Regions from separate parts of the Streptomyces sp. NPDC001678 genome, predicted to be linked through region 1. Evidence: riboswitches for the same ligand, from Rfam matches in the RefSeq annotation. Region 1 holds a riboswitch; the other holds the start of a gene.
What was found. Region 1 has a riboswitch for S-adenosylmethionine ahead of thrC (threonine synthase). Riboswitches for the same ligand answer to the same signal wherever they lie in the genome.
Positions count from the first base shown of each region.

Region 2: linked by a shared signal. The riboswitch ahead of ACFYZR_RS01520 (aminotransferase class V-fold PLP-dependent enzyme) and the one ahead of thrC (threonine synthase) in region 1 are both predicted to bind S-adenosylmethionine.

Region 1 covers NZ_JBIAUP010000002.1:161,942-166,134, forward strand. The annotation lists gene ACFYZR_RS04255 (trehalose-6-phosphate synthase) at 1-543, opposite strand, end outside; gene ACFYZR_RS04260 (glucosyl-3-phosphoglycerate synthase) at 645-1,592, opposite strand; SAM riboswitch class I at 1,768-1,910, shown strand; gene thrC (threonine synthase) at 1,928-3,223, shown strand; gene ACFYZR_RS04270 (MoaD/ThiS family protein) at 3,288-3,563, shown strand; gene ACFYZR_RS04275 (cold-shock protein) at 4,048-4,193, shown strand, end outside.
Region 2 covers NZ_JBIAUP010000001.1:337,679-341,871, reverse strand. The annotation lists gene ACFYZR_RS01530 (cytochrome bc complex cytochrome b subunit) at 1-746, shown strand, start outside; gene trpD (anthranilate phosphoribosyltransferase) at 896-1,957, shown strand; SAM riboswitch class IV at 2,035-2,151, shown strand; gene ACFYZR_RS01520 (aminotransferase class V-fold PLP-dependent enzyme) at 2,272-3,582, shown strand; gene ACFYZR_RS01515 (Lrp/AsnC ligand binding domain-containing protein) at 3,644-3,925, opposite strand; gene ACFYZR_RS01510 (rhomboid family intramembrane serine protease) at 3,922-4,193, opposite strand, start outside.

The DNA.
Region 1 (4,193 bases):
CCGGAGCAGCCCGGGGACGAGGGTGAGGTGGTAGTCCTGGACGAGCACGACGGCGCCCTCCGCCGCCTCCTCGGCGATCGCGTCCGCGAAGGCGGTGTTGTAGGCCTCGTAGGCCGCCCACCGCTCCCGGAACTCCTTGTCGAACACCGGCTCCAGCGGGGTCTGCCAGAGCATGTGATGGGCGAACCACAGCACGGAGTTGGCCACGCCGTTGTACGCGGCGGAGAACGTCCCGGCCGGGATGTCCAGCATCCGCACCCGCAGCCCGCCCGTGTCGGCCGGGTCGAGTCTTCGGCCCGCGCGCCCCGCCGCCAGCCGGTCGCCCTCGCCCAGCGCCGCACATACCCACACCGCCGCCGCGCCCTGGGGATCCCGCCCGATCTCGCTCAGCCCGGACACCAGCCCGCCGCCGCCCCGGCCCGCCGCCAGCGAGCCGTCCTCGCGCAGCGCGTACGAGACGGGCCCCCGGTTGGACGCCACGACGATGGGTGCGGCGGCCACCGGGGAGGCTTCCGGGGCGGACGGGGGATGCTCAGCGACCATGTCGCCAGCCTTGCCGCCCGGCGAACCGCTCAAACGTACGCACGGCCCGTCGGGTGGCACACGGGAACGTCCCGTTCCTTTCGCTGCGCGTCTCCCGGCGGCTATGCCGCGCGCCGCTGCGCGTACTCCGGTATCTCCGCCATCGGTGGCCGCTCCTCCGTGTCCACCGCGTACGTCCGCGGCACGAACCCCTCCGCCGTGCGCTCGAACTGGGTGAGCTCCGGGCGCACCAGATGGCCCCGGGCCAGCCGCAGCTGCGCCGTGCGGTAGATCGTCGCGGCCATCCGGCCCAGCGCCCGGCCGTCCTGGTGGCGGTGCTTGCGCACGCCCACGTCGACCTGCGCCAGCGCGTCCAGGCCCACCGTGTGCAGCGCGTCCACGAGCAGGCCCAGCTCCACGCCGTAGCCCACGGGGAACGGCAGCCGCTCCAGCAGCGAGCGGCGGGCCGCGTACTCGCCGCCCAGCGGCTGGACGAAGCCCGCGAGCTGCGGCCAGTGGAGGTTCAGCAGCGGGCGCGCCACCAGCTCGGTGACCCGGCCGCCCTGCCCCGCGACCTCGCCCAGTGGGCGGTCGTACATCGCCTTGACGAACCCCACCTCGGGATCGGTCAGCAGCGGGCCGACGATCCCCGAGACGAAGGTGCCGGAGAAGTCCTTCAGGTCGGCGTCGACGAAGCAGACGACGTCGCCCGTCGTCACCAGCAGGGACCGCCACAGCACCTCGCCCTTGCCGGGCAGCGCGGGCAGTCGCGGCAGGATCTCGTCCCGGTGCACGACGCGCGCGCCGGCCGCCGCGGCGACCTCGGCGGTGCGGTCCGTGGAACCGGAGTCCAGCACCACCAGCTCGTCCACCAGGGGAACGGATTCGCTCATGAGCTCCCGGCGGATCGTCGCCACGATCTCCCCGACCGTCGCCTCCTCGTTCAGCGCCGGCAGCACCACGCTGACCGTGGTGCCCGTGTCCCCCTTCGCGGCCAGCAGCTGGTCGAGCGGACGGTCTGCGGCGGACCAGGACCGCCGGGCGAGCCAGCGTTCCACCTCTTCCAGCACGTGCGTGACTCCTCGGTGTTGATCGTTGTCGCTGATCTTCGTTGTGACGCATCTCGCGGTGCGGACGGCCCTCTCAAGCGGCCATCCCTTCCGTTACAGTCTTGAACAACGCGGACGGCCGTCCTATGTCGGGGGTCGTCACGCGCACAAACGCCCGGGTCCGCCCGGGCCATACCGCTCATCCAGAGGGGCAGAGGGACACGGCCCGTTGAAGCCCCGGCAACCCTCCAGCCGGTCTCGGTCATCAGACGCGAGGCTCCCGGCGGGGAAGGTGCCAATTCCGTCTCGTGGCGACGTTCGCCGCGAGGAAGATGAGGAGAAAGGGCCTCGCCTCCATGGCTGTCCAAGCCGTTGAAAGTCGTACCTCCGTACCCTCGGCCGCTTCCGCCGCATCCTCTTTCGGCCCCGCCGTCGCGCTCTCCTGCCGCGAGTGCGGCGAGCGCTTCCCGCTCGGTCCCTCCTTCGCCTGCGTGGGCTGCTTCGGCCCCCTTGAAGTGGCCTATGAGCTCCCGGCCGGCGACCCCGAGGCGCTGCGCCGCCGTATCGAGGCCGGACCCGCGAACATCTGGCGCTACGCCCCGTTGCTGCCCGTACCCGCCGACGTCGCGGACCGGCCGAACCTCAACCCCGGCTTCACCAAGCTCGTCAAGGCCGACAATCTCGCCCGCGAGCTGGGCGTCACCGGTGGGCTGTACGTCAAGGACGACTCCGGCAACCCCACGCACTCCTTCAAGGACCGCGTCGTCGCCATCGCCGTCGAGGCGGCGCGCGCCTTCGGCTTCACCACCCTCTCGTGCTCCTCGACGGGGAACCTGGCGGGAGCGGTGGGCGCCGCGGCGGCGCGCGCGGGCCTGCGGTCGTGTGTCTTCATCCCGCACGACCTGGAGACCGGCAAGGTCGTGATGGCCGCTGTCTACGGTGGCGAGCTGGTGGGCATCGAGGGCACGTACGACGACGTCAACCGCTTCTGCAGCGAGCTCATCGGCGACCCGCGCGGCGAGGGCTGGGGTTTCGTCAACGTCAATCTGCGGCCCTACTACGGGGAGGGCTCCAAGACCCTCGCGTACGAGATCTGCGAGCAGCTGGGCTGGCGGCTGCCGGACCAGATCGTGGTGCCGGTCGCCTCGGGGTCGCAGCTGACGAAGATCGACAAGGGGCTGAAGGAGCTCATCGCGCTGGGGCTGGTCGAGGACCGCCCGTACCGGATCTTCGGCGCCCAGGCCGAGGGGTGCGCGCCGGTCTCGCGCGCCTTCAAGGACGGGCACGAGGTGGTGCGGCCGGTGAAGCCGGACACCATCGCGAAGTCCCTGGCCATCGGCAACCCCGCCGACGGGCCGTACGTCCTCGACATCGCCCGGCGCACGGGCGGGGCCGTGGAGGACGTGGACGACGAGCGGATCGTCGAGGCGATCCGGCTGCTGGCCCGTACGGAGGGGATCTTCGCGGAGACGGCGGGCGGGGTGACGGTCGGGGTGACCCGGAAGCTGCTGGAGGACGGGCGGCTGGATCCGTCGCTGACCACCGTCGTGCTCAATACGGGCGACGGCCTCAAGACGCTGGACGCGGTGGCGGCGGGGCCGACGGCGACGATTCCGCCTTCGCTCGACGCGTTCCGGGCGGCGGGGCTGTAGCGGGTCCGTAAACGCGCTGCGACCGTTTCCCTTTCACCGGCCTCTTAAACCAAAAGGTGACCCCATGAGCGTCAACGTCCGAATCCCCACCATCCTTCGCACCTACACCGCCGGTAAGGCGGAAGTCCCCGCCGAGGGGGCCACTCTCGCCGAAGTGATCGCCTCCCTGGAGAAGAACCACCCCGGAATCGCCGCGCGCGTTCTCGACGAGGACGGAAAGCTGCGCCGTTTCGTCAATGTGTACGTCAATGACGACGACGTACGGTTCGAGGGCGGCCTGGCGGCGGCCACGCCGGACGGCGCGGGAGTATCGATCATTCCGGCGGTCGCCGGCGGCTGACCGAGGGCGCCCGGGCCCGGGCGCCCTGGGCCGGGGCCGTGTCGGCTCCCGGCTGCCGGACCCTTGGCCCGACCCTTTCAAAGCGTTCCTGCGGAATTCACCGGAATCACCCCGCCCGTAAAACGGACGGGGTGATTCCGTCTGTTGAAGCGCGATACAGTTGGGGCGTTCCCCCTCCGGTGTCACTGCCGAACGCATATGAGAACCCGTCAAGTTGTGCCCACAACATGTGCACGAATTGCCGGGTTGGTTGCGTTATGCCCGGCCCGGCTTGCCCGAGAAGCTGGCGAAATCGGCAGTAATGACCGATCGGCCACGCCCGGAATTCTCGTCCGACTGACCTGTTGCAGACGGCATCCGTGCAGATACATTCAGCGGCGGTCGACGCGTTCCGGCGCACACCCCCATCCTGTCTGGGGGTGAGGTCTGACCCGGGTCCGCGAGGTGCGGTCCTGCGCAAGGGCCAGTAATAGGGGAGTTAGGCATGGCTCAGGGCACCGTCAAGTGGTTCAACGCGGAGAAGGGGTACGGCTTCATCGCGGTCGACGGTGGTGCGGATGTTTTCGTCCACTACAGCGCGATCCAGATGGACGGCTACCGCACCCTCGAGGAGGGGCAGCGGGTCGAGTT
Region 2 (4,193 bases), on a different contig from region 1:
ACCGCCCGGACCAGGTGTCCACCGGCGCCCAGCCCGACTGGTACATGGGCTTCTCCGAGGGCCTCATCCGTGTGATGCCGGGCTGGGAGATCAACCTGTGGGGCCACACGCTCGTCCTGGGCGTGTTCATCCCGCTGATGATCTTCCCGCTGGTGCTGGCCGCCATCGCCGTCTACCCGTTCATCGAGTCCTGGGTCACCGGCGACAAGCGTGAGCACCACCTGCTGGACCGCCCGCGCAACGCCCCGACGCGCACCGCGTTCGGTGTCGCCTGGCTGACCTGGTACCTGGTGCTGCTCGTCGGTGGTGGAAACGACCTGTGGGCCACCCACTTCCACCTGTCGATCAACGCCATCACCTGGTTCGTCCGGATCGCGTTCTTCGTCGGCCCGGTCGTCGCCTTCATCGCCACGCGCCGGATCTGCATGGGTCTCCAGCGCCGCGACAAGGAGAAGGTGCTGCACGGCCGCGAGTCGGGCATCATCAAGCGCCTGCCGCACGGTGAGTTCGTCGAGGTCCACGAGCCGCTCTCGCAGGAGCAGATGCACACCCTCACGGCCCACGAGCAGCCCAAGCCGCTCGAGCTGGAGCCCGAGGTCGACGAGAACGGCGTGGCCCGCAAGCTCGGGGCCGGCCAGAAGCTCCGCGTGAAGCTCTCGAAGGGCTTCTACGGCGAGGGGACCCACATCCCCAAGGCCACCGCGGAGGAGTACCGGGAGATCACGAGCGGCCACGGCCACCACTGATCCCCCCCCCAGCTGATCACTGATCGCCACGGCAAGAGCCCCGTCCAGTACTGGACGGGGCTCTTCGCCGTTCCCGGACGTGGATAGGCTGGACCGCGTAACGGGCCCCCGACGGCCCCACCAGGGACCGACCACCAGGAGTGTGGACCATGAACGTGACCCCCGCAGGCGGCGAGCGCTCGGTGGCACACACCTGGCCGGGCCTCCTGGACGCCCTGCTGAGCGGAGTGGACCTCGGCGCCGACGACACGGCCTGGGCCATGGACCGGATCATGCGCGGGGAGGCCACCGACGCCCAGATCGCGGGCTTCGCGGTCGCCCTGCGCGCCAAGGGCGAGACGGTCGCCGAGATCTCCGGCCTGGTCCGGGCGATGTACCGGCACGCCAATCTCATCGAGGTGCCCGGCCCCAGCGTCGACATCGTGGGCACCGGTGGCGACGGCGCCAAGACCGTCAACATCTCCACCATGTCCTCGATCGTCGTCGCGGGCGCCGGGGCGAAGGTCGTCAAGCACGGCAACCGCGCCGCGTCCTCCGCGAGCGGCGCCTCGGACGTCCTGGAGAAGCTCGGGGTCAATCTGGAGCTGACCCCGCGCCGGGTGGTGGAGGTGGCCGAGGAGGCCGGCATCACCTTCTGCTTCGCCGTGAAGTTCCACCCCGCCCTGCGCTACGTGGCCCCCGCCCGCCGGGAGCTGGGCATCCGCACCACGTTCAACGTGCTGGGCCCGCTGACCAACCCCGCGCGGGTGAAGGCCCAGGCGACCGGGGTCGCGGACGCCCGGATGGCGCCGATCCTGGCCGGGGTGCTGGCCGAGCGCGGCTCCTCGGCGCTGGTCTTCCGCGGTGACGACGGGCTCGACGAGCTCACCACGACGGCCACCTCGCGGGTGTGGATCGTGGGGGACGGCCGGGTGCGGGAGGAGTCCTTCGACCCCCGGGACGTCGGCGTCGACCTGGTGCCCATCGAGGCGCTGCGGGGCGCCGATGCCTCGTACAACGCGGACGTGGCCCGCCGGCTGCTCGCCGGCGAGACCGGCCCCGTCCGGGACGCGGTGCTGCTCAACTCCGCCGCCGCGCTGGCCGCCCTGACGCCGACGGACGCGCCGCTCACGGAGCGGATCCGGGCCGGGATGGGGCGGGCCGCCGAGTCCATCGACTCGGGCGCGGCCCGGCGGGTGCTGGAGAAGTGGGTGACGGCCAGCAACGCGTAGGCCTTCCGGCAAGGGCGCGGTCCGCGATGCGGACCGCGCCCTTGCGCATTCAAGATCCTGTGGCATGATGCTGCGCAGGTCACGAGTGACAGCGTTTCGGCCCCGGCTTGCTGTCCGGCAACCCTCCTTCCGTGGCGGGGTGCCCCGGGTGATGACCAGGCCGCGGGCAGCGACGTCTGCGGCAAGCGCGGATCCCTCGCCAGGGATCCTGGTTGTCGAGGGAGACCCTTCCGTGTTGCAGCGAATGCTCTAGGGCCGTTCCGGCCCCTTCTCCGGTACGCCTCCATCCATCACCCCTGCCGGGAGAATTCGCCATGTCCGTATGCCCTGTTGCCCCTGTTTCCACCATCGCCGAGCCGCTGCCCGTCCTCGGTCGTGACGTCCGTGTCCCGCTCGCCACCGGGGGCGAGGTGACCTACGCGGCGCTCGACTACGCCGCCAGCGCACCGGCGTTGCAGCGCGTGTGGGACGACGTCGCCGCCTACGCGCCGTACTACGGCAGCGTGCACCGGGGCGCCGGGTACCTCTCGCAGCTGTCGACCGATCTGTTCGAGGGCTGCCGGGCCACCGTCGCCTCCTTCCTCGGCTGCCGCGAGGGCGACCAGGTGGTCTTCACCCGCTCCACCACGGACTCGCTGAACCTCCTGGCGTCCGTACTGCCCGCCGGCTGCCGGGTGTTCGTCTTCGAGACCGAGCACCACGCCGCCCTGCTGCCCTGGCGCGGTGCCGAGGTCACCTATCTCGACGCCCCCCGTTCGCCGGGGGAGGCCGTCGAGACGCTGGAGCGGGCGCTGGCCGACCGGGAGCCTTACGGCCCGGCGCTGGTGTGCGTGACCGGCGCGTCGAACGTGACCGGTGAGCTGTGGCCCGTGAAGGAGCTGGCGGCGGCCGCGCACGCGCACGGCGCGCGCATCGTGCTGGACGCCGCCCAGTTGGCGCCGCACCACCCCGTGGACGTCGCCGGGTGGGACGTCGACTGGGTCGCCTTCTCCGGGCACAAGCTGTACGCGCCGTTCGGCGCGGGCGTACTCGCGGGGCGCGCGGACTGGCTGCGGGAGGCCGAGCCGTATCTGGCGGGCGGCGGCGCCAGCCGCAGCGTGGCCCGCAACGCCGAGGGCGGGGTCGACGTCGAGTGGCACGACACCGTGGCCCGGCACGAGGCGGGCTCGCCCAACGTCATCGGCGCCTACGCCATCGCCGCCGCCTGCAAGGCGCTCCAGGAAGCGGGCTTCGACCGGCTGGTGGAGCGGGAGCGGGAGCTGATCGCGCGGGTGCGGGCCGGGCTGGCGGACGTCCCGGGGGTCCGGGTGCTGTCGCTGTTCGGCCCGGACGCGCCGCGGGTGGGCGTCCTCTCCTTCGTCGTGGACGGCTGGAACAGCTCCCGCTTCGCGGCGGCGCTCTCCGCCGAGTACGGCATCGGGGTCCGCGACGGGCTGTTCTGCGCGCATCCGCTGGTGCGGACGCTTTTGGGTGGCGACCGGGACGCGCCCGGCGACTGCGGGGCGGCCGACGAGGGACAGTCCCTCAATGCCGTTCGGGTGAGCTTCGGGGCGGGGACGCCCGACGAGCATGTGGAGCGGTTCGTGGGGGCTGTGCGGGAGCTTGTCGGCGACGGTGCCGCGTAGATTTTCGGCTGCGGGCCGGTTTGGGCTGGTCGCGCAGTTCCCCGCGCCCCTTCGGGGCCTGTTAGTTGTCGAGACCGATCGCGAAGGCCGCTTCCAGGTCGTGCTGGGAGTAGGTGCGGAAGGCGATGTGGGTCTCCGTCGAGGCCACGCCCGGCACCTTGCTGATCCGGCCCGGGATGAGGTCCGCGAGGTCGTCGTGCCGGGCCACTCGCACCATCGCGATCAGATCGGCGCCACCGGTGACCGAGTAGACCTCGCTCACGCCCTCGATGGCGGCGATGCTCTCGGCGATCTCGGGGATCCGGTCCACGTCGGTCTTGATGAGCACGATCGAAGTGATCACGTCGGTTTGTCTCCTTCGGTGGACCTGGCTGCGTCCTTCACTCTAGCCGCAGGTGTGCGAAGGCCCCAGGCGTAGCCGAATCCGAGTGCGAACCCCACGACGTGGGCCAGATAGGCGACCCCGGGGCGCCCGGCGTCCGTCCCCGTCGCCAGCCACTGGAGCGCGAACCAGAACAGCAGTACGGCCCAGGCGGGAAAGCGCAGCGGCAGGAAGAACAGGAAAGGGAAGAGGCTGGTGACCCGCGCCCTGGGGAAGAGATAGAGGAACG